Linked DNA regions of Promicromonospora sp. Populi. The protein of the gene in region 1 binds, or shares a complex with, the protein of each later gene. Links are inferred from orthologs where the notes say so. Each region holds a gene or a part of one and is shown on either strand. Other genes may lie near its edges.

What was found.
Region 2: the proteins of hisH (region 1) and hisF are in contact, whole or in part, in a crystal structure (PDB 6RU0), measured with the Thermotoga maritima proteins. The link is inferred for Promicromonospora sp. Populi from one-to-one orthologs. Residues at the interface, in WP_004080484.1 of Thermotoga maritima: Asn15, Arg18, Arg22, Arg117, Leu118, Pro119, His120, Met121, Gly122, Trp123, Asn124, Asn134, Gly135, Tyr136, Tyr138, Val140, Tyr158, Glu180, Lys181, Ser182, Ser183, Lys184, Ile185; in WP_004080486.1 of Thermotoga maritima: Met1, Leu2, Ala3, Arg5, Ser40, Glu41, Asp45, Glu46, Ala70, Glu71, Ile73, Asp74, Ile75, Pro76, Phe77, Asp98, Lys99, Ser122, Gln123, Glu161, Thr195, Leu196, Asn247, Arg249, Glu251.

The regions. Positions count from the first base shown.
Region 1 is NZ_CP163528.1:393,265-407,446, reverse strand. The notes cover bases 8,659-11,412. They hold hisH (imidazole glycerol phosphate synthase subunit HisH), read right to left. Parts: upstream 10,481-11,412; coding sequence 9,836-10,480; downstream 8,659-9,835. Other genes in these bases: hisB (imidazoleglycerol-phosphate dehydratase HisB), read right to left, coding at 11,091-11,412; AB1046_RS01710 (hypothetical protein), read right to left, coding at 10,483-11,085; priA (bifunctional 1-(5-phosphoribosyl)-5-((5-phosphoribosylamino)methylideneamino)imidazole-4-carboxamide isomerase/phosphoribosylanthranilate isomerase PriA), read right to left, coding at 9,015-9,797; AB1046_RS01725 (SseB family protein), read right to left, coding at 8,659-9,018. Outside these bases: AB1046_RS01760 (carbohydrate ABC transporter permease), read right to left, coding at 1-909; AB1046_RS01755 (carbohydrate ABC transporter permease), read right to left, coding at 909-1,850; AB1046_RS01750 (ABC transporter substrate-binding protein), read right to left, coding at 1,847-3,133; AB1046_RS01745 (alpha-mannosidase), read right to left, coding at 3,282-6,341; AB1046_RS01740 (DUF1844 domain-containing protein), read left to right, coding at 6,449-6,826; AB1046_RS01735 (hypothetical protein), read left to right, coding at 6,826-7,374; AB1046_RS01730 (serine protease), read left to right, coding at 7,482-8,192; more of AB1046_RS01725, read right to left, coding at 8,290-8,658; more of hisB, read right to left, coding at 11,413-11,690; AB1046_RS01700 (histidinol-phosphate transaminase), read right to left, coding at 11,687-12,892; AB1046_RS01695 (RecQ family ATP-dependent DNA helicase), read right to left, coding at 12,963-14,182. UniProt on the Escherichia coli protein: IGPS catalyzes the conversion of PRFAR and glutamine to IGP, AICAR and glutamate. The HisH subunit catalyzes the hydrolysis of glutamine to glutamate and ammonia as part of the synthesis of IGP and AICAR.
Region 2 is NZ_CP163528.1:1,394,978-1,409,387, reverse strand. The notes cover bases 4,494-7,475. They hold hisF (imidazole glycerol phosphate synthase subunit HisF), read left to right. Parts: upstream 4,494-5,590; coding sequence 5,591-6,361; downstream 6,362-7,475. Other genes in these bases: AB1046_RS06200 (ABC transporter ATP-binding protein), read left to right, coding at 6,568-7,475; AB1046_RS06210 (FKBP-type peptidyl-prolyl cis-trans isomerase), read left to right, coding at 4,614-5,591; pafA (Pup--protein ligase), read left to right, coding at 4,494-4,508. Also shown: depupylase/deamidase Dop, read left to right, coding at 1-990; AB1046_RS06230 (ubiquitin-like protein Pup), read left to right, coding at 1,110-1,307; prcB (proteasome subunit beta), read left to right, coding at 1,309-2,142; more of pafA, read left to right, coding at 3,147-4,493; more of AB1046_RS06200, read left to right, coding at 7,476-8,520; AB1046_RS06195 (ABC transporter ATP-binding protein), read left to right, coding at 8,517-10,364; hisI (phosphoribosyl-AMP cyclohydrolase), read left to right, coding at 10,414-10,815; AB1046_RS06185 (anthranilate synthase component I), read left to right, coding at 10,812-12,449; AB1046_RS06180 (Trp biosynthesis-associated membrane protein), read left to right, coding at 12,446-13,087; AB1046_RS06175 (HGxxPAAW family protein), read left to right, coding at 13,148-13,408; AB1046_RS06170 (DUF4190 domain-containing protein), read left to right, coding at 13,416-13,721; AB1046_RS06165 (DUF2752 domain-containing protein), read left to right, coding at 13,705-14,139; indole-3-glycerol phosphate synthase TrpC, read left to right, coding at 14,384-14,410.

The DNA.
Region 1 (14,182 bases):
CGCCCCCTCGTCGACACCGCGGAAGAAGTACCGCTGCAGCGCCGCGAAGAACACGACGATGGGGATGAACGCGATCATGGTGCCCGCGGCCACCACCCGCGGGTTGTTCGTGAACGTCCCGGACAGGTACTCCAGGCCCACGGTGAGCGTGAACCTGTCGGGTGTGGTGAGCACGATGAGCGGCCACAGGAAGTCGTCCCACGCACCGATGAACGAGAAGATCGCGATGACGGCGAGCATGCCCTGCACGTTGGGCAGGCCCACGTGCAGCAGCCGCTGCCAGGCGTTCGCCCCGTCCACGAGCGCCGCGTCGTCCAGCTCCTTCGGGATGGCCGCGAACGCCGTGCGCATCAGCAGCACGTTGAGCATGCCGATCGTGCCCGGCAGGGCGACGCCGAGCAGGGTGTCGGCGAGCCCTAGCTGCCGGATCGTCAGGTACTGCGCCACGATCGTGGCCTCACCCGGCAGGAGCATCGTCAGCACGATCGCCCCGAGCACCAGCTTGGTGCCGCGGAACTTCAGCCGAGCCAGGGCATACCCGGCAGCCGTGGCTCCGACGATGTTGCCGAAGATCACGATCCCCGCCACCACTATCGAGTTCCCGGCGAAGTTCAGGATCGGGACCGTCTCGAACGCCTGCACATAGTTCGCCAGCGTGGGCGCGCTCGGCAGGAAGCTCGGGTTGGTCGTGTACACGTCCTCGCTGGCCCCCTTGAGCGAGGTGGAGAGCTGCCACAGGAACGGGCCGAGCGTGATGAACAGGACCAGGACCAGCAGCGCGTAGCGCAGCACCATCTCGCGCGGCGACGGCGTCGCGAACCCGCGCGCCCCCGTGCGGTCGGTGACCGGCCGCGGGGTGCCCGTGCGCCTGCTGACCAGACGCTCGCCGAGTGTGCGCGTGCCCGCCATCAGGCCTTCCCCCGGTTGATCCGCGCGATGACCAGGAGCGGGCCGAGCGTGATGAAGAACAGCAGCAGCGAGAGCGCCGAGGCATACCCGAGGTTGCCGCTGAACCCGCGGGCGTACATCTGGATGAGCATGACCACGGAGACGTCGGCCCCGCCGATGCCGCCGGTGCCGTTGGTCAGGATGTAGAGCTCGGCGAACACGCGCAGCGCGGACACCGTGATCATCACGGAGACCAGCAGCATCGTGTTGCGCACCCCCGGGATCGTGATGTTCCAGAACCGGCGCCACGCTCCCGCCCCGTCGACCGCGGCCGCCTCGTGCAGCTCACGCGGCACACCGCCCAGCGCCGACAGGTAGATCACCATGTAGTAGCCCAGGCCCTTCCAGATGGTCAGGCTGATCGCACTGAAGATCACCAGCCAGCGGTCCGTGAGGAATGGGATCGCCTCGGTGACAAAGCCCAGGTTCAGCGCCATCGCATTGATGACGCCGCGCTCGTCGAGCAGCCAGCCCCAGATGAGGGCCACCACCACTGCGGAGGCCACCACCGGCGTGTAGAAGGCGGTGCGGAAGAACGAGATGCCCGGCAGGTTCTTCTCCACCAGCACCGCCAGCCCCAGCGGCACGAGCAGCAGGAACGGCACGCACACCAGCATGTAGACGATCGAGTTGATCAGCGCGGTGGCGAGCTGGGTGTCGCTGAGCATGCGCTCGAAGTTCGCGAACCCCACGAGCTCGCCGCCGGAGAGCACTCGCACGTTCGTGAACGCCAGGAAGAACGCGTTCGCCGTCGGCCACAGGTTGAACACCAGGAGGAACAGGATCGCCGGCGCCACGAGCAGCCACGGCGTGAACCACGAGTGCGTCCGGACGGCGTACGTGCGTGCCGCGGGTTGCAGGGCCTGGACCGGACGGGTCCAGGCCCCGCGTGCCGTCGTCACTGGTCGGCGAGCAGCTGGTTGCATTCTTCGACTGCCGTGTCCAGGGCCTCCTGCGAGGTCTTGTCGCCGGCGATCGCAGCTGCGAACTGCTGGTTGACGATGGTGGTCATCGCTTCGTTGACCTCGACCGGCTGCAGCACCCGCGCGGTGGTGAGGTTGCTGAACGCGATCGCCTTGGCCTCACCCTGCGGGGTGCCGTCGCTCTCGGCGAGCTCGGGGTTCTCCTGGGACGAGGCGGTGGACGGGAAGACGCCGGGCACCTCGGCCGCGAACGCCTCCTGGTTGGCGGCGTTCGTCACGAACTGAGCCAGCGCGACCGCCGTCGGCAGGTTCTCGGACTGGTTCGAGACGGACAGACCCTGCACGTACAGCGGGGTCTCCCCGATGTACGGCGACGAGGTGATGCTCCCCTCCAGCGACGGGTTGTTCTCCAGCACGCTGTTGATGAAGTTGCCGCCACCCGTGGACCAGGCCACCCGGCCCTCGGTGAACAGCTGGCTGTTGCCGAGGTAGGCGTCGGCGAGCACGTCGTCGGGCATGAGGCCGTCCGCGTACGCGTCGCGGTAGACGTCCAGCAGCTCGGCCGCCTCGGGCGTGTTGAACGTGAACTCGGTGCCGTCGTCGGACAGCACGGGCAGGCCCGCTGCCGCGAAGTCACCCAGGCCGGGCTTGCGGCTCATGAGGTACTCGCCGGTCTCGTCCTGCATGGTGCGCGCCTGCTCGACAAGCTCGTCGAGCGTGGTGGGCGGCGACGCCGGGTCGAGGCCCGCGGCCTCGAACATCTCGGTGTTCCAGTAGTTCAGGTCCGTAGTCAGGTACCACGGGAAGCCGAACGTGCCCTCGATGCCCGCGTACTGGTAGGCCGCGAGCGCCCCCGGCACGTAGGTGTCCTCCAGCGTGTCGTCGAGGGTCGTGACGTCGGAGAGCAGGTCCTCGCGCGCCAGCGAGAGCGCGAAGTCCGGCGGCAGGTTCGTGACGTCGGGCAGCTCGCCGGCGGCGGCCTGCGAGAGCACCTTCTCCGAGTAGCCGTCGCCCGGCTGGTCGAGCCAGGTCACCTCGGTGCCCGGGTACTGCTCCTCGAAGCCGGCGATCACACCCTCGACATACTCGGTGAAGTTGGGCTTGAGCGCCCACGTCTGCAACGTGACCTCGCCGGTCACGTCGCCCGAGGCCGATGCCGTGCTCTCGCTCTCCGCGCCGCCCGCACCGTTGAGGGCACAGCCGCCGAGGGCGGCCAGCGTGGTCAGGGCAACCCCCGCAGCCCCGATCCTTCTGATGTTCATGACAGTTCCTTCCAGCAGATGCTTCGTCGCGTCCTGGGGTACATGCCGTGTGCTTTCTCGCCTCGACGCCGACTAAAGCGCTTTAGCAAGACCACAGCGTCCCGCCTGGCCCCTTTGCTGTCAAGGGCCAGGCGGGACGGACGACGAGCTAGGCCGACGTGAAGCGGAGGGTGCGGACCTCGAACGGGGTCAGGTCGACCGCTACCGCGCCGTCCGCCGTCAGCGCGAGCGCCGGGGCCTCGATGGTGTCCTCGATCAGGCTCACGGTGCGGGCGCCGGCCACCGGCGCCGCGACCGTGACGGTGCCCGACGCGCGCCGGCCCTGCGCCTCGTAGACCCGCACCACGAGGTCGCCCGACCGGTCGTCGGCCAGCTTGACCGCCGACAGCGTCACGCCGCCGGCCACGCTGACCAGCGGTGTGACGCCGGCCCCGCCGCGCAGCTCACGCGGGCGCGCACCGAACGTGGCGCCCGCCTCGGTGGCCACGGCGGTGTCCGCGCCGACCACCAGGCCGTAGCGGTGGGTCTGCAAGCCCTGGTCGGTCTCCGGGTCGGGGAACCGCGGGGCCCGCAGCAGCGACAGCCGCACGGTGGTGGTCACCTCCGGCACGCCCGACGCCGGTGCCACCCCGGCCTCCGACACGTCGCGGGTCACGTCGTACCCGTAGACCGAGTCGTTGACCAGAGCGACGCCGAAGCCCGGCTCCTCGGCGAGCACCCAGCGGTGCATGGAGGTCTCGAACTTGGCGGCCTCCCAGCTCGTGTTGGTGTGCGTGACCCGCTTGTGGAACCCGAACTGGGTCTCCGCCGCGACGTGCTCGGCGCGCACGTCGAGCGGGAACGCGACCTTGAGGAACTTCTCGGCCTCGTGCCAGTCGGTCTCCATGGCGACCTCAAGGGTCCGGCTGCCCGGCGCGAGCGTGATCGTCTGGTCGAGGCTGGAGGACGAGAACCGCCGGTGCACCGTCACGACGGCCACGCCGTCGTCCACGGCGGCGGTGACCTTCTCGGCGTCGCGCAGGTCGGTCACCGAGTTGCGGTAGAACCGGTCCACGTCCCAGGCGTCCCACTGGTTCGGGAAGTCCTGGTGCAGCTGCAGCACGTTGGCCTGACGGCCCGGCGCCACCGCGTCCCGCCCGGTGGCCAGGTCGATCGCGGACGTCACGTGGCCCGCGCCGTCCAGCGTGACCTGGACCAGGTCGTTCGCCAGGACGTAGCCGCCGTCGGGCAGTTCGGTCAGGGTGCTCGACGGCGCGGCCGGGGCCGCCGCCGCGGCCACGCCGAGTGCCGGGACACCCGACTGGGCGAACACCGCCGGGTTGGCGCGCAGCGCCACGTCGCCCTCGCCGACCAGGGCGAGCAGGGAGCGGTTGATGATCTCCTGCGCGCCGGCGGTGATCGCCGCGTGCTGCGCGACCGACTCACGGTGCACCCAGGCGATGGACGTGCCCGGCAGGATGTCGTGGAACTGCAGCAGCAGGACCTGCTGCCACAGCGCGTCGAGCTCGTCGTACGGGTAGTCGGCGCCCGTGCGGGCCGACGCCGTCGCGGCCCACGCCTCCGCCTCGACCAGCAGCTGCTCGTTGCGGCGGTTGCCCTGCTTGGTCTGGTGCTGCGACGTCAGGGTGGCGCGGTGCAGCTCCAGGTAGAGCTCGCCCACCCAGACAGCGCTGTCACTCGTCGCGTGTGCGGTGAGCTCTCCGCGAGCGCGCTCGAAGAAGGCGTCCGGGTGCTCCCAGCGGACCTTCGCGCTGCCCTCAAGATCGGCCAGGCGCCGGGCCCTGCCGGTCATCTCGCGGGTGGTACCACCGCCGCCGTCGCCGAAGCCGACGGGTGCGATCGAGCCCGTGGCGTGCCGCGCCTCGCGGAACTGGCCGGTCGCCTTGGCGATCTCCTGGCCCGAGAGCTGCGAGTTGTACGTGTCCATGGGCGGGAAGTGCGTCAGGACGCGCGAACCGTCGATGCCCTCCCACCAGAACGTGTGGTGCGGGAACTTGTTGACCTGGTTCCAGGAGATCTTCTGCGTGAAGAACCAGTCGAACCCGGCGCGGCGCACAAGCTGCGGCAGGGCCGGCGAGTAGCCGAACGAGTCCGGCAGCCACACGCCCTTGCTGCGGATCCCGAACTCCCGCTCGAAGAACCGCTGCCCCTGCGAGAACTGGCGCGCGAGCGCCTCGCCGGACGGCATCACGGTGTCCGACTCGACCCACATACCGCCCAGCGGCAGGAACCGGCCCTTGGCGACCGCGTCCTTGATCCTGGTCCACACCTCGGGCCGGTGCTCCTTGACCCACGCGTACTGCTGCGCGGACGACATGCCGTACAGGAAGTCGTCGGTGCGGTCGATGAGGTCGGTCATGGACGACGTCGTGCGCGCGACCTTGCGGATCGTCTCCCGCACGGGCCACAGCCAGGCCGAGTCGATGTGCGCGTGGCCGACCGCCGAGATCTCGTGGGCGCTCGCCTCCGCCGGGCTGGCGAGCACGTCCGCGAGCGCCGCCCGGGCAGCAGTGGCTGTCTCGGGGATTCGCTGCAGGTCGAGCACGTCGAGGGCGTTGTCGAGGGCCTGCAGGATCCGCATGCGGCGAGGGCCGGTGGGCAGCTCGGCCTGCAGCTGGAGCAGCACCTCGACGTCGAGGGCGAGGTCGTGCACCTCGGTCTCGAAGATCGCGAGGTCCATGCGCTTGGTCGTGTACAGGGGGCGCGGGGAGGAGGTGGTGGTGTCACCCTCCTGGGTCACCTGGAAGGCAGGGAAGTCGAGGAGCACGGGGTTCGACGCCGCCTCCAGGAACAGCTCGACGCGCTCGCCGCCGGTTGCGACGTCGGCCACCGGGACGTGCTGGTTGGGCGGGTTGATCGACTTCACCGGGCTGCCGTCCGGCCGGTAGACCAGTGCCTCGGCTTGGAAGCCGGGCATGCTCGCGTCGAAGCCCAGGTCTACTACCGCCTCGACGGTCCGCCCGGCCCATTCGGCGGGGACCGTGCCCGTCAGCCGGAACCAGGTGGTGCCCCAGGCCGGGCCCCAGGGGGTGCCCACCTCGTACGGCTCCATCGCGAGGGCAAGGCCTTCGGCGGGAGCGATCGGCTCCCCTGGCAGGGCATGCCACTCGATGTCGAGCGGTACTGACGTGCCGTGCACCGCGGGCCAGATCCGCTCGGTCAGCACTCGTGTCGCGCGCTCGGTGGTCAGTTTGATGTCGTCGTGCATCGAAAGAGCCTCCCCTGTTTCACCGTTGAACGCACGCAGGCTAACCCAGACTGGTCCGGTGGCCGGGTGGCTGTCCGCACCCCCGAGGGGATGAAAGGATGGTGCCCATGAGCACCACCGATGAGACCCCCACCGGCATCGACGCTCCGGTAGGCGCTGACCAGGCCGTACGCGATATCGCCGAGGTCGCGGCCGTCCAGGTCATCACGACCGCCGCCGTGCACCTCATGAGTGCCGCCGCGGTGAAGTGCGGGCTGGCCGAGGGCGACGACGCCGAGGAGCTGAAGGACCTCGACGAGGCGCGCAAGCTGATCACCGCGCTGGCCGCGCTCGTGGTCGCGAGCTCGCCGGACATCGGCAACGAGCACGCGCGCTCGTTGCGGGACGGCCTGCGCAGCCTCCAGCTCGCGTTCCGTGAGGCGTCGGTCGTCCCCGACGCGCCGGGCGAGGGACCGGGCGAGAAGTACACGGGTTCCGTCGTCTGATGACCGAGGCTCCCGTCGTGGCGGCGCCCGAGCCCGCGCACGCACCGGGTCCGCGTCGCGGTTCCCGCTGGCTCGCCGTCCTCCTGGTCGCCACGATCGCCGTCGGCGCCTACCTGTGGGTGACCACCGTGCGCTGGCAGCGCAACGCCTCCGACTGGGAGGAGCAGGCGCACGGGTACGCGGACGAGGTCGCCTCGCTGCGGATGCAGCTCGAAGGAGCCAACACCGAGCTGCAGGCTGCCCGGGACCAGCTGTCCGCGGCAACGTCGCGCATCACGGACCTCGCGAACGAGAAGGCGCAGCTCGGCGACGAGAACGTCGTCTCTCAGCAGTACCTCGACTACCAGACGCAGGTCAGCGCCGCCGCGGCCACCGTGGCCTCCGCGCTGGGGCAGTGCGTGTCGGGTCAGGAGCAGCTCGTGGGCTACCTCAAGGAGGCCGACCAGTACGAGCCCGCCGACCTGAGCCGCTACGAACGCCAGGTCAACGCGCTGTGCGCGGACGCCGAGGACGCCAACGAGGCTCTGCAGCGGGAGCTGCAGCCTTGAGGTCGACGGGGCTGGGGCCGAATGCTTCGGGGTCGAATGCTCTGGGGCCGAATGCTCTGGGGCCGACGGCGCGGCGCCGGGCCGGGCGGGCGCTCGGCTCGCTCGCGATCGCCGGAGCGCTGGTCCTGACCGGTGGGCTCGGCGGTTGCGGCGTGCTGCCGCCGATGCCCGACCCGGTGCCGAGCGACATCGTGCCGACGACACCGGCTGACCTCTCCCCCGCAGCCGGCAGCGCCTCACTGAGCCCGGACGGGTTCGACGCCGTGGAGCGCATGGCCGTACGGATCCGCAACGTGGGCTGCGAGGAGCTGTCGACGGGTTCCGGCTTCGCCGTCGACGACCACACGCTGATCACGAACAGGCACGTCGTCGCGGAGTCCAGGGACCTCGAGGTCAGCACCTACGACGGGCACGACATCACCGTCGGCGCCACCGCGACGGCGGCCCTCGCGGACCTCGCCATCGTCCGCACCACCGATCCCCTGCCGTCGTACCCGGAGCTGGCGGAGGCCGACCCGGAGCCCGGCGACCCGGTCACCGTGGTGGGTTACCCCGAGGGCGGCGAGCTCACCGTGACGCAGGGCGAAGTCATGAGCAGCACACGGGACCCCCTGAACGCGAACCTCGGCGAGGTGCTGCTGACGAACGCGCCGGTCGAGCCGGGGTCGTCCGGTTCGGCGGCGCTGGACGCCGGGGGGCGGGTGATCGGCGTCGTCTACGCGAAGACTGCCGACGACAACAGCCTGCTCGTGCCCCTCTCGACGCTGCAGGAGATGCTGGCCGACGACACGGCGTTCACGCCGGCGCAGGGCTGCTGAGCGCGGTAACCTTCGAGATGCGACGGGCAATAGCCCTGAGAAGTGAGCCCGAGACCCATCCGGACGGTTGTGGCGCTCGGGCTTCGCGCTTTCTCGACTAGCGGGCCGCGCCGATGCGGAGCTCCAGCGAGTCCACTCGCGCCGAGATCACCTCTGACGCCGCCAGCCGGGCGTTGACCTGGGCGAGCACCCTGTCGAGCCCGGCACGATCCAGCCCGGGGTCCAGCGCGAGCACCACCGCGACCTCCGCCTTGCGGCCCGGCTCGGCGTGCGCCCGCACCACGTGCTGGACGGGGGCGGCTGCGACCGCGACCTCTGAGGCGACCTCCGGATCCACGGCCAGCCCGTCCTCGTGCGGCACCAGGGCCGGCTGCCACGGCTTGCCCTGCGCCAGCGCCCAGACGGCAGGCCGCGGGACGAGCGCCGTCGCGGGCCCCGCGGGGTCCACCACTACCAGCGCCCAGTTCTCGTTCACCGCGGACAGCGCCGCGCGCGTCGCCTCGACCGGCACCGGCCGTGCGTCGGCTCGCCACGCCTGCATGGTGGCGACGGACGTGAAGACGGGCAGGGCCCGGCGGCCGTCCGGCGCCTCCAGGGCGACGATCCCGGAGGATGCCTCCTTGTCCACCGTGAGCCCGTCCGGGTCCTGCTCGACGGCGCCGACCTCGGCCAGGACCGGCACCAGCACCCGGGTCTCGGCCAGCCGTGCGACGACGTCGCGCAGCGGGACCGTGCCCGTCGTATAGCCGGACAGCAGCCGCGTCAGCTCGGCGTCGGCCGAGCCGTCGTCGCCCGCGAACTGGCTGGAGGGCTGGATCGACTTCACTCGGCGACACCGTCGCCCGCGGACCCAGCGACACCGTCGCCGGGGCGACCGGCGACGTCGAGCGCCTCGGGGAGCGTGAACGCGCCCGCGTACAGCGCCTTGCCGACCACCGCGCCCTCGATGGGGCGCCCGTCCGGGGAGCGCAGCGCGCGCAGGGCACGCAGGTCGTCGAGCGAGGAGATGCCGCCGGAGGCGACGACGTGCGCGGGGGTGCGCGCGGCGACGTCGGACAGCAGTTCCAGGTTGGGGCCGCGCAGCGTGCCGTCCTTGGTCACGTCGGTGACGACGTAGCGGGCGCAGCCTGCCTCGTCGAGGCGGGCGAGCACCTCCCAGAGGTCCCCGCCCTCCCTGGTCCAGCCGCGCGCCGCGAGCGTGGTGCCGCGCACGTCGAGCCCGACGGCCACGCGGTCCCCGTGCTCGCCGATGACCTTGGCCGTCCAGGCCGGGTCCTCCAGCGCGGCGGTGCCCAGGTTGACCCGTCGCGCGCCGGTGGCGAGCGCACGTTCCAGCGACTCGTCGTCGCGGATGCCGCCCGACAGCTCGACCTGCACGTCCAGCTCACCGACCACCCGGGCGAGCAGCTCCGCGTTGGACCCGCGGCCGAAGGCCGCGTCCAGGTCCACGAGGTGGACCCACTCGGCGCCGCCGGACTGCCAGTCCAGGGCCGCCGTCAGCGGGTCGCCGTACGAGGTCTCCGAGCCGGCCTCGCCCTGTACGAGGCGGACGGCCTGGCCGTCGGCGACGTCGACGGCGGGCAGGAGCACGAGCCGTGCGGTCATGTCTCTCCAAGTTTGCTTTGTGTCGGGGTGTTGCCTGGTCAGCCGAGCGAGCGGAGCCAGTTCTCCAGGAGGTGGGCTCCCGCGTCACCGGACTTTTCCGGGTGGAACTGGGTCGCCGCCAGGGGTCCGTCCTCCACGGCGGCGACGAACCGGCCGCCGTGGTCGGCCCAGGTGACCTTCGGGGGCCTGAAGAACCCGACCGCGTTCTCGTCGTGGCCCTTGGTGAATGTCTGGGCGGCGTAGGAGTGCACGAAGTAGAACCGCTCGTCGGCGATCCCCTTGAAGAGGGCCGAATCCTCCGGCACCTCGACCGGCGACCAGCCCATGTGCGGCACGACGTCGGCCTGCAGCCGCTCGACGACGCCGGGCCACTCGCCGATGCCGTCCGCGCGCTCGCCGTGCTCCACCCCGGCGTCGAACATGACCTGCATGCCCACGCAGATGCCGAGGACCGGGCGGTTGCCGGCCAGCCGCCGACCGACGATCTCGTCCCCGCGGACAGCCCGGAGGCCCGCCATGCACGCGGCGAACGCGCCGACGCCGGGCACCACAAGACCGTCCGCCTCCTGTGCTGCGGACCGGTCGGCGGTCAGCGTCACCTCGGCACCTACCCGTTCGAGCGAGCGGACGGCGGACCGGACGTTGCCGAAGCCGTAGTCCAGGACGACGACGCGTTCGCCCACGCTCAGGCCCCGTCCGCGCTGTCCGGACCCGGCTCGCCCTTGCCGAGGCTCTTGCGTGCCTTGCGCGCCGCGGAGGTCAGCATCCGCATCGCCTTGAACTTGCTGATCGACGTCGACGCGACCACTCCGTCGAGGTCGGCCACGGACGTGGCGCCCGTCAGCAGGTCGACGACCGACTCGGGTGCACCGCCGAGCACGAGGCCCGGGGCCAGCTCGTCGCCGCGGACTCCGTCGGCGAACCGGACCGCCGTCATCTGCTCGCCCGTGCGGGTGATCAGGACGAGCGGGACGCCTCGCACGAGCTGGGAGATCGCAGCCGCGGCCTGATCGGGCGCGTCCCCCGCGAGGTCCTTCAGGACGCCGACGGCGCCGACCGGGGTAGGCACCGCGTCCAGGTCGAGCTGCGCCAGCGAGCTGGCCGCCGCGAGCGGGACCGCGCCGGCGATCTGCGTGATGAGCGCCGCGAACTCCGGCTGGCCGCCGCCGGTCAGGGACGACAGGTCGTCCGGGATCTCGAGGCTGTCGAAATCGAAGTCGGGCAGGTCGTCGCCGGGGGGCGTGCTGCTGTTGAACCCGTCGTTCTCGGGCCTGGGGCTGTCGGACATGGCTGCTAGAGCGCACCCTTCGTGGACGGGATGCCGTCGACCCGGGGGTCGATGGCGACGGCGGCCCGCAGCGCGCGCGCCAGGGCCTTGAACTGAGCTTCGACGATGTGGTGCGGGTCGCGGCCGGCGAGCACCCGCACGTGCAGGCAGATGCCCGCGTGGTGCGCTATCGACTCGAGCACGTGCCGCGTCAGCGACCCCGTGAAGTGGCCGCCGATGAGGTGGTACTCCTGGCCCGCCGGTTCGCCCTCGTGCACCAGGTAGGGCCGCCCCGACACGTCTACGACGGCCTGCGCGAGCGCCTCGTCGAGCGGTACGAGAGCGTCGCCGAACCGCGAGATGCCGGCCTTGTCGCCGAGCGCCTCCCGCAGCGCCTCACCGATACTGATGGCGACGTCCTCCACGGTGTGGTGGACATCGATGTGCGTGTCACCGGTCGCGTGCACGGTGAGGTCGATCAGCGAGTGCTTGCCGAGCGCGGTGAGCATGTGGTCGTAGAACGGGACGCTTGTGCTGATGTCGGTGCGCCCGGTGCCGTCGAGGTCGAGCTCGACCAGCACCTTTGACTCGGAGGTGGCGCGCTCCACGCGTGCTGTCCTGCTCATGCCCGCTCCTCTCCCTGCTCGGATCCCTGCTCGTGTTCCTGCTCCTGCAATACCTCGGTGAGCGCCGCGCGGAACGCGGCCATCTCGGCGGACGTGCCGATCGACACCCGCAGCCAGCCGTCCGGGCCGGTCTCGCGGATCAGGACCCCGCGGTCCAGCAGACCCTGCCAGACGGCGTGCCGATCGCCGAACGTGCCGAACAGCACGAAGTTGGCGTCGGTGTCCGCGACGTCGAACGCTCTCCCGTCCGGGTGCCGCTGCGCACGCAGCCAGGCCACCGCGGCGTCGCGCTCGGCGCGCAGCGTGGCGACCTGCGCCATGAGGGACTCGCGGTGCCGGAGCGCAGCGGTTGCCGCGGCCTGCGTGATGGCACTCAGGTGGTACGGCAGCCGCACGATCCGCAGCGCGTCCACGAACTCGGTCGACGCGGCCAGGTAACCGAGCCGGGCACCGGCCGCGGCGAACGCCTTGGACATGGTGCGCGTGACTGCCAGGTTCGGGTAGGTCGCCAGCAGGGCGACGGCCGACGGCGTGCCCGGGCGCCGGAACTCCGCATACGCCTCGTCGACGACGACGACGGGACGCGCACCGTCGAGGTCGACGCTGAGCGCGGCCGCGCAGACCGCCTCGATCGTGGCCGTCGGCAGCGCCGTGCCGGTCGGGTTGTTCGGGCTGGCCAGCAGGATCACCGACGGGCGCACCTGACGGATGGTCTCGGCGGCGTAGGCCGGGTCCAGCGTGAAGTCGTCCTCCCGCCGGCCGACCACCCAGGCCGTGTGGGTGTCCCGCGCATACTCCGGGTACATCGAGTACGTCGGCGCGAACGACAGGGCCGTGCGATCGGGACCGCCGAAGGCCTGCAGCACGTGCAGCATGACCTCGTTGGACCCGTTCGCCGCCCAGACGTCGAGGTGCTCCAGGCTGACCCCGGTCTCGAGCGTGAGGTAGTCCGCCAGGTCCCGCCGCAGCGCCGTGGCATCGCGGTCCGGGTAGCGGTTCATACCGCGGGCGGCGCGGGCCACCTCCTCGGCGATGGTGGCGACGACGTCCTCGCTGGGCGGGTACGGGTTCTCGTTGACGTTCAGGAGCACCGGTACGTCGAGCTGCGGCGCCCCGTACGGCTTCTCGCCCGCCAGCTCGGGGCGCAGCGGCAGCCGCACCGGGCGCGCCGGAGCGCTGTGCTGGTCGACGGCGTGAGTCATCACCGGTCCAGTCTACGAACCGCGGAGCGCTGACCCGGCATCGGTCCGCCCACCGGGCGAGTGGGCCTGGTCACCGCACGCCCAGCACGAACGGGTAGACCGCCGCTGCGCCGGCCTGGCGCAGCAGCCGGGAGGCGACCGTGAGGGTCCAGCCCGAGTCGGTGTAGTCGTCCACCAGCAGGACGGACCGGCCCGGCAACCCGCGGAGCGCGCCCTCGCCGAGCTGCAGCTGCAGGCGCCGGGCCACACCCGCCAGCCGCATGGCTGAGTTCAGGTCGTGCCGACCGGGCTCCTCCTGCCCCGCGACCGGCCCGATGGCACCGATCATCGGCACACCCAGGTATTTCGCCAGGCCCGTGGCCAGGTGGTAGGAGAGCTGGGGCCGCTTGATCGACCGCACCGCGACGACGGCCTCGATCACGAGCGGGCCGGGCTCAGCGGCTCCCGCAGGCTCGGCCTCGCCGGTCTCGCTGTCGCCGGTCGCGCCGTCTTCCGCGGGATCGTCGGCCGGGTGGAGCGCGCTCCACTCGTCCAGCACACGCGCGGCGGCCCGGCGCAGCGGCACGGGCAGCTCTCCGTCGGCCGCGCCGGGCGCGAGCAGGTCACGCAGCGGGCCGGACCAGCCGAGTCCGTCGAGCCGGGCGACGGCGCGCCCCGTCTCGGCCAGCTCGGCGGGTGCGATCTTGCCCTTGAGGTCCAGCCCGATGGAGGCAAGGCCGGTGGGCCACATCTTGCGGGTCTCGACCTCGACGCCCGGGCGGTCCATCTCGGCGCGTGCCGCGGCGACCGCCTCGACGTCGGGCGCCTCCGGGAGCTCCATGACGCCGCACCTGTCGCAGCGGCCGCACTGCCAGCCCGCCTGCAGGTCCGGGTCGTCGAGCTGGGCCCGCAGGTACGCCATGCGGCAGCCCTGGGTGTTCACGTAGTCGACCATCGCCTGCTGCTCGGCGCTCCGGGTGGCAGCGACCCGGGCGTAACGCTCGGCGTCGTACGACCACTGCTGCCCCGTTGCCTCCCAGCCGCCGCGCACCCGCCGGACCGCGCCGTCGACGTCGAGCACCTTGAGCATGGTCTCCAGGCGGTTACGACGCAGGTCCACCTGCGTCTCCAGCGCGGCGGTCGACATGGTGCCGCCGCCGGCCAGGGCGTCGAGCGTGACCCGCACCTGCCCCTCGGCGGGAAAGGCCTGCTCGCCGAACCAGTCCCAGATCGCCTTGTCCTCCTGACCCGGGAGCAGCACCACCAGGGCCTGGTCCACCCCACGGCCGGCTCGACCCACCTGCTGGTAGT
Region 2 (14,410 bases), 1.0 Mb from region 1 along the record:
TTCACCGGCTCCGGCCGCGTAGGCCTGGGCGCGACGAGCGGCGCCGCCGGCTTCCAGATCTCGCAGCGCGCCGACTACATCGAGGCCGAGATCGGCCTGGAGACCACGCTGCGCCGCCCCATCGTGAACACCCGCGACGAGCCGCACGCCGACCGGCAGCGCTGGCGCCGCCTGCACCTGATCCTCGGCGACGCCAACCTGATGGAGGTGCCGACCTACCTCAAGGCGGGCACGACGTCGCTGGTGCTCTGGGTGCTGGAGCACCTGGACGAGCTGGCCGAGGCGGGGGTCGACGCCCGTGCCGAGCTCACCGCCCTGCGGCTGGCCGCACCGGTGAGCGACGTGCAGAAGGTCTCGCGGGATCTCGGCCTGACCGCGCGGCTCGACCTCGTGGACGGGCGGACGATGACGGCCCTGGAGCTCCAGGGCGAGGTGACCGACGTCGTCCGGCGGTCCCTCAAGGTGCTCGGCACCGACCCGGAGTCGGACGCGGTGCTCGACCGCTGGGCGTCCGTCGTCGAACGGCTGGGTACCGATCCGGCGAGCTGCGCGCGCGAGGTGGAGTGGGTCGCCAAGCTGCGCCTGCTGGACCGCCTGCGCACGCGCGACAACCTGGAGTGGGACCACCCGCGCCTGCACGCCATGGACCTGCAGTGGTCCGACGTGCGCCCCGAGCGAGGCATCTACCACCGGCTGCTGGCCAAGGGGGCGGTGGACCGCATCGTCGACGAGGCGAGCGTCGCGCGGGCGGTGCAGCACCCGCCGGCGGATACGCGTGCCTACTTCCGGGGCGAGGTGATGGCCCGCTACGGGAGCCAGATCTCGGCGGCCAGCTGGGACTCCGTGATCTTCGACGTCGACGGGTCCCAGGCCCTGCAGCGGGTACCGATGCTCGACCCGACCCGCGGCACTCGACGCCACATCGGCGCGTTGCTCGACGCGAGCCCCGACGCCGCGGCCCTGCTCGCAGGACTCTCCGGAAGAAGGTGACGGTCGATGTCAGTGTCACCGTCTAGGGTCGGCAACTAGGGCCAGCATCTAGGTCAATCTAGGGTCGGGGCCTAGGCTTCGAGGCCAGTAACACGTCAGTGAATCACCAGGAGGCGATCATGGCCGGTCAGGAACAAATCAACCCGTCACACGAGGACCGCACTCCCGACGACGACGCCGAGACCCCGGCGCCCGCCGCCGCGGCAGCGCAGAAGGACGACGACGAGGTCGACGCCCTGCTCGAGGAGATCGACGAGGTGCTGGAGACCAACGCCGAGTCCTTCGTTCGTGGATTCGTCCAGAAGGGTGGGCAGTGACCTGAGCGCAGACCGCACCACAGGACGACTCCCGGACGCCTTCCTGCGCCCGGGATCGTCGTCCTTCGTGGATTTCCTGGCCGAGCATGCCCCCGACCGGCTGCCCGGGAACCGGATCATGCCCGTCGGAGTGACCGACCCGGCGACCCTGTCCCCGCATGCCACCACCATCGTGGCGCTGACCTTCGACGGCGGCGTCCTGCTCGCGGGCGACCGGCGAGCCACCGCCGGGCCCATGATCGCCAGCCGCAGCATCGAGAAGGTGTTCCCGGCGGACGAGTACTCGGCCGTCGGCATCGCCGGCTCCGCGGGTATCGGGCTGGAGCTGGTGCGGCTCTTCCAGCTCGAGCTGGAGCACTACGAGAAGATCGAGGGCTCGCTGCTCTCGCTCACCGGTAAGGCGAACCGGCTGGCCACGATGCTGCGCGGCAACCTGCCGATGGCGATGCAGGGGCTGGCGGTGGTGCCGCTGTTCGCCGGTTACGACCTGGACAAGGACACCGGCCGCATCTTCAGCTATGACGTCACCGGCGGTCGGTACGAGGAGCACGAGCACCACGGCGTGGGCTCGGGCTCGATCTTCGCGCGGGGCGCGCTGAAGAAGCTCTGGCGCCGCGGGATGGATGCGGAGGCCGCGGTCCACGTGGCGGTCGAGGCGTTGTACGACGCCGCGGACGACGACTCGGCGACCGGCGGTCCGGACACCGTGCGCGGCATCTTCCCGGTGGTCGCCACCGTGTCCGTGGACGGGTACCAGCGGATCGAGGACGCAGAGGTCGCCCGCGTTGCGGAGCAGATCGTGGCGGAGCGCCGAGAGAGGGGGCACCTCGCATGAACATGCCGTTCTACGTCTCGCCCGAGCAGCTGATGAAGGACCGGGCGGACTTCGCCCGTAAGGGCATCGCCCGTGGCCGGTCCGTGGTGGTGCTTGCCTACGACGGCGGCATCGCGTTCGCCACGGAGAACCCGTCCCGTGCCCTGCACAAGATCTCGGAGATCTACGACCGCATCGCCTTCGCGGCCGTGGGCAAGTACAACGAGTTCGAGAACCTGCGGGTCGCCGGTGTGCGGTACGCCGACATGCGTGGCTACTCCTACGACCGGTCGGACGTGACGGCGCGCGGCCTGGCGAACGCGTACGCGCAGACGCTCGGCAGCGTGTTCATCACGGAGTCCAAGCCGCTGGAGGTCGAGGTCGTCGTCGCCGAGGTGGGCGCCGACTCGGCCGACGACCAGATCTACCGGCTCACCTACGACGGCACGGTGGCGGACGAGCACAGCTTTGTCGTCATGGGCGGCCAGGCCGAGCAGCTCGGCCGACGGGTCAAGGAGGGCTGGCGGGAGAACCTGACGCTGGGGGAGGCGCTGCGGCTCGCCGTGGCGGCGCTTGGCTCGGGCGAGGGTTCGGCGTCGCGCACCATCGAGGCGGCCCAGCTTGAGGTTGCAGTGCTGGAGCGGGACCGGCCTCGGCGGTCGTTCCGGCGGCTGACCCGGCAGGTGCTGGCCGACCTGCTGGCCGAGGGTACGGCGGCGTCGGGTGACGCGGCTCCCGCGGACAGCCTCCCGCCGGCCGACGACCTGCCGGAGGGGCCGGTCACACCGGGCCTGTCAACCGCGGACACGGTCCCGCCGGACACGACCGACGAGGCTGCATCGACCGAGGAGGCTGCATCGACCGAGGAGGCCGAATCCACCGAGGAGGCGGAACCGACCGACGCGGCCGAACCCACCGACGAATCCCCGACCGAGGACAAGCCCGACGAGGGGCCGGACGCGTCCGGCACCACGCCTGGCACCGACCACTAGCAGCAGGTTTCCGCGAACAGGGAGGGGAAGTCCATGGACCGCAGGATCTTCGGTCTCGAGACCGAGTACGGCGTGACGTGTGCGGCCGACGACGGGCGTGGCCTGTCGGCTGACGAGGTTGCCCGCTACCTGTTCCGGAAGGTGGTGGCCTGGGGCCGTTCCTCGAACGTGTTCCTGAGGAACGGCTCCCGCCTCTACCTGGATGTCGGCTCGCACCCCGAGTACGCGACCGCCGAGTGCGACGACGTGCGCCAGCTCGTCTCGTACGACCGGGGCGGAGAGCGCATCCTGGAGGGCCTCGTGGCGGACGCGCAGCAGCGTCTGGAGCACGAGGACCTGCCGGGCAAGATCCACCTGTTCAAGAACAACACCGACTCGGCGGGCAACTCCTACGGGTGCCACGAGAACTACCTCGTGCGGCGGTCGGGCGACTTCTCCCGGCTGTCCGACGTGCTGGTGCCGTTCCTGATCACGCGCCAGATCCTGGTCGGGGCGGGCAAGGTGCTCTCGACGCCGCGTGGCGCCGTCTTCTGCCTCTCGCAGCGTGCCGACCACATCTGGGAGGCGGTCTCCAGTGCCACCACGCGGTCGCGCCCGATCATCAACACCCGCGACGAGCCGCACGCGGACGCCGAGCTGTACCGCCGGCTGCACGTCATCGTGGGTGACTCGTCGATGGCGGAGCCCACCACGATGCTCAAGGTGGGCAGCACCGACCTGGTGCTCCGCCTCGTCGAGGCGGGCGTCCCGATGCGGGACCTCACGCTGGAGAACCCGATCCGCGCGATCCGGGAGATCAGCCACGACCGCACGGGCAAGCACGCGGTGACGCTGGCCAACGGCCGGACCATGACGGCGATCGAGATCCAGTCGGAGTACTACGAGCGGGCCCGGGAGCTCGTGGAGGCAAACCTCGAGGTCACCCCGGTGGTCAAGCAGGTGCTCGACCTGTGGGAGCGCGGGCTGCGCGCGCTGGAGGCGGAGAACCTGTCGCTCATCGACCACGAGCTGGACTGGGCCATCAAGCTCAAGCTGATCCGGCGGTACCAGGAGAAGCACAGCATGGGGCTCGACGACCCGCGGATCGCCCGGCTCGACCTCGCCTACCACGACATCTCCCGGACCGAGGGCCTGTACAACCTGCTCGCGGCACGCGGCATGGTGGAGCGGGTCACCACCGACCTGGAGGTCTTCGAGTCGACGGCGCTGCCGCCGCAGACCACCCGGGCCAAGCTGCGTGGCGACTTCGTGCGGGCGGCCCAGGAGGCCCGGCGGGACTACACGGTGGACTGGGTGCACCTCAAGCTGAACGACCAGGCCCAGCGCACCGTGCTGTGCAAGGACCCGTTCAAGAGCGTCGACGACCGAGTGGAGCGCCTCATCGAGAGCATGTGACGGCGCGGCGGAGCCCCGGGACCGACCACAGGGTCGATCCCGGGGCACCGCTGTTCCGGGGCCCGTCGTTCCTGGGGCACCTTCGCGTCATGGGAGACTCTCTGGGTGAGTTCCTGGGTACGCGTCGCCGCCGGCGGCTTGGCAGCGGCGGCGGTGATGGTGACGGCTGCGTGCTCGCCGGCCTCGCTGCCGGTCGACATCGGCCCCGCACCGACGTCGTCGGCGTCGCAGGCACCGCTGCAGGTCACCGGCGAGGCGGGCGGACCGCCGATCCTCGAGTACGAGAAGCCGTTCACCGTGGTGCGAGCAGGCTCGCGCACGGTGTGGCCCGGCACGGGTGACGTGCTGGAGCGGGACGACCCGGTGCTGCTGAACCTCTACGCGCAGGACGGCCGGGACGGCACGGAGCTGCAGAACACGTTCCGGACCGCGCCCGCGGCGTACACGATGACCGAGAGCTCCCTGGGCAACCACCTCTTCGAGGCCCTTGAGGGCAGGCGCGTCGGTACCCGGCTCTCGCTCGTGGAGGAGCAGGACGGCGTACCCGTTCTGCTGGTGGTGGACGCGCTGCCCGCCCGTGCGGCGGGCACACAGGGGGAGCCGCCCGGGGCGGAGCTGCCGCAGGTCCAGCTGGACGACCTCGGTGCCCCGACGGTCCGGGTCCCGCGCGGCGTCGAACCGCCGTCGGACCTTGTGGTGCATCCCCTGATCCGGGGGACGGGGCCGCAGGTGCGGGCCGGCCAGATTCTCACCGTGGAGTTCACCGCCGTGCGCTGGAGCGACGGCGGGGTGGACGACACGACGTGGACTGAGGGCACACCGCCGCAGTCGGCGGAGATCGGGATCGGCAAGCTCGTCGCGGGCTGGGACGAGGGCCTGCCGGAACAGACCGTCGGTTCCCAGGTGATGCTGGTGGTGCCGCCGGAGGACGGTTTCGCCAACACCCGGAGCCGACTGGCCGGCGAGACGATGGTCTACGTGGTCGACATCCTCGACGCGCACCAGGCGGTCGCCGAGGAAGAAGGACAGCAGCAGGAAGAAGCACAGCAGGAAGAACCACAGCAGCAGAACGAGGAGGGCTGATGTCCGTCGCGATCCGCGTGATCCCATGCCTGGACGTCGATGCGGGCCGGGTGGTCAAGGGCGTCAACTTCGCCGACCTGCGCGACGCCGGGGACCCGGTCGAGCTCGCCGGCCGGTACGACGCCGAGGGCGCCGACGAGCTCACGTTCCTGGACGTGTCGGCCTCCTCCGGCGACCGCGAGACCATGGTGGACGTGGTGCGGCGCACCGCGGACCAGGTGTTCGTGCCGCTGACCGTGGGCGGCGGGGTGCGGTCGACCGACGACGTGGACCGCCTGCTGCGGGCGGGCGCCGACAAGGTGGGCGTGAACACCGCGGCGATCGCGCGGCCGGAGCTGATCTCCGAGATAGCGCAGCGGTTCGGCTCGCAGGTGCTGACCCTGAGCGTCGACGCGCGGAGGATCACAGGCGGCGGCACAGCCCCGTCGGGCTACGAGGTCACCACGCACGGCGGACGGCGCGGCACCGGGATCGACGCCGTCGAGTGGGCCGAGAAGGCAGCGGCCCTGGGGGCGGGGGAGATCCTGCTGAACTCGATGGACGCCGACGGCACGACCGCCGGGTTCGACCTCGAGATGATCCGCGCCGTGCGGGGGCGGGTGCACGTCCCGCTCGTCGCGTCGGGCGGAGCCGGCACGCCCCAGCACTTCGTCGAGGCCGCCGAGGCGGGGGCGGACGCCGTCCTCGCGGCGTCGGTGTTCCACTTCGGCGTGCTGACGGTGGGTCAGGTCAAGGACGCGATGCGCGCGGCGGGACTCGACGTCCGCTGACGAACGTGTCGGGCCGTCAGGTCACCCGGATGACCTGACGGCCTGAGACGCACGGCGTCTTGACCTCAACCAAAGTCGAGGTTCTAACGTGAAAAACGCCCAGGGCGAAAAACCCTCGAATCGATTCTTGGATCGTGCGAAAATCACGTTGCCCCCTAGCGAAGCGAGGTCTTGCCGTGCCCCCAGAAGCCCCGCGACCGAGACCGATGGCCCTGACCGGATCGCGGATGCGCCGGTCGATGGCCCTGATGTGGCGCGGCATGCGCGCCCACCCCGGCACCTACGTCCTCGCGGTCGGTACCTCGGCGATGTTCGGTGCCCTGGTCGTCGCGGTCAGCCGGGCGGTCGGCTGGGCCACCGACTCCGTGGTCGTCCCGGCCATCGCCGGCGACGAGGCGGCCCGCGGCCGGGTCTGGACCGCCGGCCTCGTGCTCGCCGCGGTAGCCCTGACGCTGGCCCTGTCCGTGGCGGGACGCAGGATCTGGGCGGGCTTCGGCAACGTCCACATCCAGGCGGACCACCGCACGGCGCTGACCCGCCAGTACCTGCGTCTGCCCGTGTCCTGGCACCGGGCCCACCCGGCCGGGCAGCTGCTGAACCACACCACCTCCGACACCGAGGCCGCCACCGGCGTCTTCAACCCGCTGCCGTTCGCACTCGGCGTCGTCGTCATGATCGGCGTCTCCGTCGCGACGCTCCTGGCGATCGACCCCTGGCTGACGCTCGCGGCTCTCGCGGTCATCCCGGTCACGGTGGCGGTCAACGCCGTCTACCAGCGCCACATGTCGCCGGCCGCGACGCGGGCACAGAAGCTGCGCGGCGACGTCGCCGACGTCGCGCACGAGAGCTTCGAGGCCGCGCTGCTGGTCAAGTCGCTCGGCACCGAGGACCGCGAGGAGGACCGGTTCGACGCGCGAGCCCAGGAGCTGCGGGCCGCGAACGTCCGCGTCGGGATCGTCCGCTCGCTGTTCGACCCAGTGATCCAGACCCTCCCGGCGGTCGGCACCCTGCTGGTGCTCGGCATCGGCACGTGGCGCATCTCCACCGGCGACGTCGTCCCGGGCGACATCGTGACCGCCGCCTACCTGCTCACCATGATGACGGTGCCCGTGCAGGCGTTCGGCTGGGTGCTCGGCGAGCTGCCGCGCGCCCTGGTCGGCTACGAGCGCATCGCGCAGGTCGTCGACGCGACCGGCGCCCTCGCCTACGGCGACGCCCGGCTGCCGCGGCACCCGGGTCAGGCCGGGATGAGCGTCCGCCTGACCGGCGTCGGCGTCGACGTGCCGGCGAGCAGCGGGTTGCGGGGCCGCACCCTCACCCTCCTCGACGACATCGACGTCGCGGTCGAGCCGGGAACGACCGTCGCGGTCGTCGGCACGACCGGCGCGGGCAAGACCACGCTGGTGAGCCTGCTCGCGCGGCTCTCCGACCCGACCCGGGGGCAGATCCTGCTCGACGGCGTCGAGGCGAGCACCCTGGCCGACGGCGAGATCCCGGCGCAGGTCGCCCTCGTCGCGCAGTCGACATTCATCTTCGAGGACACGGTGCGCGGCAACGTGACGCTCGCCGACCCGGAGCCGACGGGCGTAGCGAGGGACGAGCGGAGCGGCGAGGCGACCACCGGCAGGGCCGCGCCCGACGCGCCGTCCGACGACGAGGTGTGGGACGCCCTGCGCATCGCCCGCCTCGACGACACCGTGCGGGACCTGCCCGGCGGGCTCGACGCACCGCTGGGCGAACGCGGCGCCAACCTGTCGGGCGGGCAGCGGCAGCGCCTCGCGATCGCGCGCGCCCTGGTGCGCGGCCCACGGCTCCTCGTGCTCGACGACGCGACCAGCGCCGTCGACCCGCGGGTGGAGCAGGAGATCCTGCGCGGCCTCGCCGACCAGGCGGACGACGGGGCGGACAGCGCCCCCGGTACGACCGTGATCATGGTCGCCTACCGCATGTCGTCGGTGGCGCTCGCCGACCGGGTCATCCACGTCGAGGGCGGCCGTGTGGTCGACTCCGGCTCGCACGACGAGCTCATGGCGCGCGACCCCGGCTACCGCGCGCTCGCCACGGCCTACGAGGTCGAGACCGAGCGCAGGGAGCAGGAACGGGCGGACGAGGCCGCGGCTGGTGCGCTGGACGACGAGCTGGAAGAGGTATCCCGATGACCGCGGTGACAGGCGAGCCCGACGTGACCGACCTGCCGGAGGACGAGCTCGACGCCGACGGCGCGCGGATCGAGTCGACCAGCAGCCTCGGCGTGCTGGCCACGCTGCGGCGTGGGATCCAGATCAGCCCCGAGATGACGAGGGGCATCTGGATCACGCTGGGTCTCGCGTCCCTGGCCGCCGCGGGCCGCGTGGTGGTTCCGCTCGCCGTGCAGCAGACCATCGACGTCGGCATCCTGGCCGACGCCGGGCCCGACGTCGGCCGGGTGGCCCTCCTGGCCGCCCTCGCGGTCGGGGCGCTGGTGCTGGCCGGGCTGTGCGCCGCGCTGGTGAACGTGCGCCTGTTCCGCTCGGCCGAGGCCGGGCTGGCGACGCTGCGGGTCAAGGCGTTCCGGCACGTGCACAACCTGTCGACCCTCACGCAGAACACCGAGCGCCGCGGCGCCCTGGTCTCGCGCGTGACCAACGATGTCGACACGGTGTCGCTGTTCGTGCAGTGGGGCGGCATCATGCTGCTCGTCAGCGCGCTGCAGGTCCTGGTCGCGACCGGGCTCATGCTCGTCTACTCGCCGATCCTGACGGCGGTGGTGTGGATCAGCTTTGTGCCGATGTTCCTCGTCATCCGGTACGGGCAGAAGTACGTGAACCGCGCGTACACGCTGGTCCGGGAGCGGGTCGGGGCGATGCTCGGCGCCATCTCCGAGTCCGTGGTGGGCGCGGAGACGGTGCGCGCCTACGGCGCCTCCGCACGCACGGGACGGCGGATCGCCGGCGCCGTCGAGGACACCCGCAGCGCGCAGGCCCGGTCGCAGGTGCTGGTCGCCGCGACGTTCTCGTCCGGGGTGCTGATCTCCAACCTCGTGCTGGCTGTGGTGGTGGTCGTGGGCACGCTGCCCGGTGTGGGCGGTGGCCTCAGCGCGGGGCAGCTCGTGGCGTTCCTGTTCCTGGTGCAGCTGTTCACCGGCCCGGTGCAGATGGCCACCGAGATCCTCAACGAGCTGCAGAACGCCGTGGCCGGCTGGCGGCGCGTGATCGCCGTGCTCGACACGCCGGTCCAGGTGGCCGAGAAGCCCGGGGCGGAAACGCAGCAGCGCGGGCCGGCGCGCGTGACCCTGCGCGACGTCCGGTTCGCCTACCCGAGCGGCCCCGAGGTGCTGCACGGCGTGACGCTCGACCTGCCGGCGCGCACCAGGGTGGCGGTCGTGGGCCAGACCGGTTCGGGCAAGACGACCATCGCGAAGCTCGTCACGCGCCTCATGGACCCGACGGCGGGCGTCGTGGAGCTGGACGGCGTGGACCTGCGCGACCTGTCCTTCGCCTCGCTGCGCGAGCGGGTGGTACTGGTGCCGCAGGAGGGCTTCCTCTTCGACGGCACGGTGCTGGAGAACGCGGCCTACGGGCTCCGCACGCCGCTGAGCGGGGGAGAACGGGCGGCGGTGGTCGGGGCGTTCGGTGAGCTCGGGCTGTCCGACTGGGTCGACGATCTGCCGGACGGGCTCGATACCGCCGTCGGGCAGCGGGGGGAGGCGCTCTCGGCGGGGGAGCGGCAGCTCGTCGCGATCGCGCGTGCCTACCTCGCGAGTCCGGACCTGCTGGTGCTCGACGAGGCGACCTCCGCGGTCGACCCCGCCACCGAGGTCCGCATCGCGCGGGCCCTGGACTCGCTGACGGCGGGCCGGTCCACGATCACGATCGCGCACCGCCTCTCCACCGCCGAGGCGTCCGACCTGGTGGTCGTGGTGGACGAGGGCCACGTGGCAGAGGTAGGCGAGCACGCCGACCTGGTGACGGCAAACGGGATCTACGCCCGCATGCACGCGAGCTGGGTCTCCCAGACCCGCTAGATCTCGACTGGCGGTGGGGTGGTCAGCGTGGACGTGGCAGGATTCTCTGGTGCCCGACGTTCTTAGTTCCAGCATCTCTGCACGGCTCAAGCGGGACGACGCCGGCCTGGTGGCCGCCGTCGTACAGCAGCACGACACGGGCGAGGTGCTCATGGTCGGCTGGATGGACGACGAGGCCCTGCGCCGGACCCTCACCGAGGGCCGCGTGACCTTCTGGTCCCGCAGCCGCGAGGAGTACTGGCGCAAGGGCGACACGTCCGGGCACGCCCAGTACGTCAAGGCCGCCAGCATCGACTGCGACGGCGACGCGCTGCTGATCCAGGTGGACCAGGTGGGCGCGGCGTGCCACACCGGGACGCGCACCTGCTTTGAGGCCGGCGGCGACCTGGGCGCCGTCGTCGGCGAACGCGACCAGCCGGACACCAAAGCGCGCAACGAGGAGAACCGGTGACCCAGCTCGACAGCCAGCCCGACACCCACGAGGCCCGCGCGGCGACAGCACCCGCCGACCTGCCCTGGGGTCGTACCTGGCCGGGCTTGCCGCAGTTCCGGGAGATGGCCGTCGACCGCCGGGTGATCCCCGTGGTCCGGCCGCTGCTGGCCGACGACGCGACACCGGTCGGCCTCTACCGCACGCTGGCCCGGAGCCGGCCGGGCAGCTTCATCCTGGAGTCGGCGGAGTCCGACGGCGTATGGGCGCGCTGGTCATTCGTGGGCGTCGCGTCCCGCGCGACCCTGACCAGCAACAATGGCCAGGCCGTGTGGACGGGCGACGTGCCGGTCGGCATCCCGACCGAGGGCGACGTCGTCGACGTGCTGGAGGCGGCCCTCGCCGCCCTCCGCACCCCCGGGGTGGCGAACCTGCCGCCGCTGACCGGCGGCCTGGCGGGCGTGCTGGGCTGGGACATCGTGCGGCACTGGGAGCCGACACTCCCGGCGACCGCCCCCGACGAGGTGGGCGCGCCTGAGCTCGCCCTGTGCCTCGCCACCGACCTCGCGGTGGTGGACCACCGGGAGGGCACGGTGTGGCTCGTCGCGAACGCGATCAACGCCGACGCCACCAACGAGCGCGTCGACGAGGCGTACGCGGACGCCGTCGCGCGGCTCGACGCCATGGAGGCGCAGCTCGCGGCAGTCGGCCCGCGGGTCACTTCCGTGCTCGTGGAGGACGCACCCGAGCCGCAGCTCGAGTTCCGGTCCACCCAGGAGGAGTTCGAGAACGCGGTGCTCGCCGGCAAGGAGGCGATCCGCGACGGTGACGTGTTCCAGGTGGTGCTCTCCCAGCGCCTCGACCTGGACTGCCCGGCCGACCCGCTCGACGTGTACCGGGCGCTGCGGACCATCAACCCGAGCCCGTACATGTACTACTTCCACCTGGCGAAGCCCGACGGCGCCGAGTTCGCCGTGGTCGGCTCCAGCCCGGAGACCCTCGTGAAGGTGGACGACGGCCACGTCACCACCTACCCGATCGCCGGGTCCCGGCCGCGCGGCGCGCACCCCGAGGAGGACCAGGAGCTTGGCGACGAGCTCATGGCCGACCCCAAGGAGCGGGCCGAGCACATCATGCTCGTCGACCTGTCCCGCAACGACATGGTGAAGGTCTGCGAGCCCACCAGCGTCGAGGTGGTCGAGTTCATGAAGGTGCGCCGGTTCAGCCACATCATGCACATGTGCTCGACAGTGGTGGGCCGGCTGCGCGCGGGCCGCAGCGCGCTCGACGCGCTGCGGGCGACCTTCCCGGCCGGCACCCTGTCCGGCGCGCCCAAGCCCCGCGCGATCGCCCTGATCGACGAGCTGGAGCCTGCCTCTCGCGGCATCTACGGCGGGGTCTGCGGGTACTTCGACTTCGGCGGCAACATGGACGTGGCCATCGCGATCCGCACCGCGTACATCGCCGACGGCCGCGCCAGCGTCCAGGCCGGCGCGGGCATCGTGGCCGACTCGGTGCCCGCGACCGAGTACGCGGAGTCGCGCAACAAGGCGGCCGCGGCGGTGCGCGCCATCCAGCTCGCGTCGCGCCTGACGCCATTGGGGACCGCGCAGTCGGGGACCGCTTCGCTGGGGACGACAGGGGGCGGCAAGTGACCCGCACCCGCACCGTCCTCGCCCTGCTCGTCCTGGGCGCCCTCACGTTCGGCACCGGCTCGCCCACCTGGGTGACGACGACGGTCGCCACCGCGCTGGAGCCCGAGGTGGCCGTCGCCGCGGCGGGCACCTCCGCGGCCCCGGGCGTCGGGGCCGGAGCCCTCGTGCTGCTCGCCGCCGGCATCGCGTGCGCGCTCACCGGCCGGGTGGCCAGGTACGTGGCGCTCGCGGTGGCCGCGGCGGCGGGGGTGCTGGTGGTGGCGAGCACGCTCGTCGTCGTCGGCGACCCCACGCCTGCCGCGACCGCCGCGGCGTCCGCGACGAGCGGCGTCACCGACCTCACCTCACCGGTCGTGCTGACGGCGTGGCCGTGGGCCGCGCTCGCGGTCGGCGTCCTCGCCGTGGTCGTCGCGGTCTGGGGCGCGGTGGCGGCGCGGGGCTGGGCGGCGACGTCGGGCAGGCACGAGCGCGCGGAACGCGATCCGGGTGCCAGCCCCGCCGGTCCGTCCGGCGGCGGCACGAACACCACGTCCGGTACGGCGTCCGAAACCGCGCCCCGCGACGCGGACGACGACGAGATCGACCCCCACGACGCCTGGGACGCGCTGTCCCGTGGCGACGACCCCACGGGCCGCTGACCTCGCCGGGAACGGTTAGGCTGAGCGTGTTCCGCACGACATGAGAGGCACCAACCCGCGATGACCGAGAACAAGTCCGAGACCGCCTACCTGCCGCCGGGTGTACCGCCGACCAACCACGGCCACACGATCGCCTCGTGGGTGACGATGGCGGGCATCACGCTCGGGTCGCTCATCTCCGCGTGGGGCGTCCTGGTGGCGCAGACGTCGTCGGCCTGGGTGGCGCTGTTCGTGGCGGGCTTCGTCGTGATCGGCATCTCGCTGATCGTCGGCCTGGTGCTGCGCAACCTGGGTTTTGGTCAGAAGAAGGTTCAGCGGTAGGTCCGCGATGACCGCCGCCGAGCTGGCCACCTCCGAGATGGCCGCGCCGCCCGCCGCGTACCCCCAGAACAACCTGGGGGTGTGGTCGCTCGTCCTCGGCATCGCTTCGATCGTGCTCCTGCTGGGCGTCTTCACCGGCGTCCCCGCGATCATCGTCGGCAACCAGGGCCGCCGCGCGGTGCGCGCCGGCGAGGCGAACAACGAGGGCATGGCGATGACCGGCGTCGTGCTGGGCTGGCTCTCGGTGGCGGCGCTCGTGCTGGTCGTCGTGTTCGTGGTGGTCCGGTACCTGGCCGGTGGCCCCGATTCCTGAGGCGGCTGCCCGGTCCGGCGTCGGCTCGGCGCTGCGGGCGCCCCTGCTGACTGGTGCGGCGGTCGGCGCGGCAACGCTGCTGCTCGCGGTGCGCGACCCGCACGCGCGCGGCTCGTACGGGTTCTGTCCGCTGCTGGAGCTGACCGGCCTCGCCTGCCCGCTGTGCGGGGGGCTGCGTGCCACGCACGATCTGGCGCACCTCGACCTGGCGGGTGCCTGGTCCGCGAACGCCCTGTGGACCGTGACCGCCCCCGTGCTGGTCGTCATCTGGCTGGCCTGGCTCCTGGCCGCCGCGCGCGGCCGGCCCTTCCGCGGCCTGTCGAGCACGGCGGGCTGGATCACGCTCGGGGTCGCGCTGGCGTTCTTCGTGGCGCGCAACCTCCCTGGGCTGCAGCCTTATCTGACCCCCTGGCTCTGACCGGTCCCGCGGCCCGGCCACCGACCCGGCCGCCGGCCTGCCAACTGACCAGGAAATGTCCAGACAATCCCCGGACGACTCCCGGCCCAGGATCTGACGGGGCGTCGTCTCACCGTCCGGGAGTGGTCAGGACCACACCTTCGATCCGCCTACGATGACCATGGGGCGAACGTCCCCAGCAGGCGTACGAGGCGTAGTCAGGTGCATGACGAGGGCAGCGCAAAGGCACGGGGAGGCTCATTACATGTCGGTCCTGGAGGACATCGTCGCG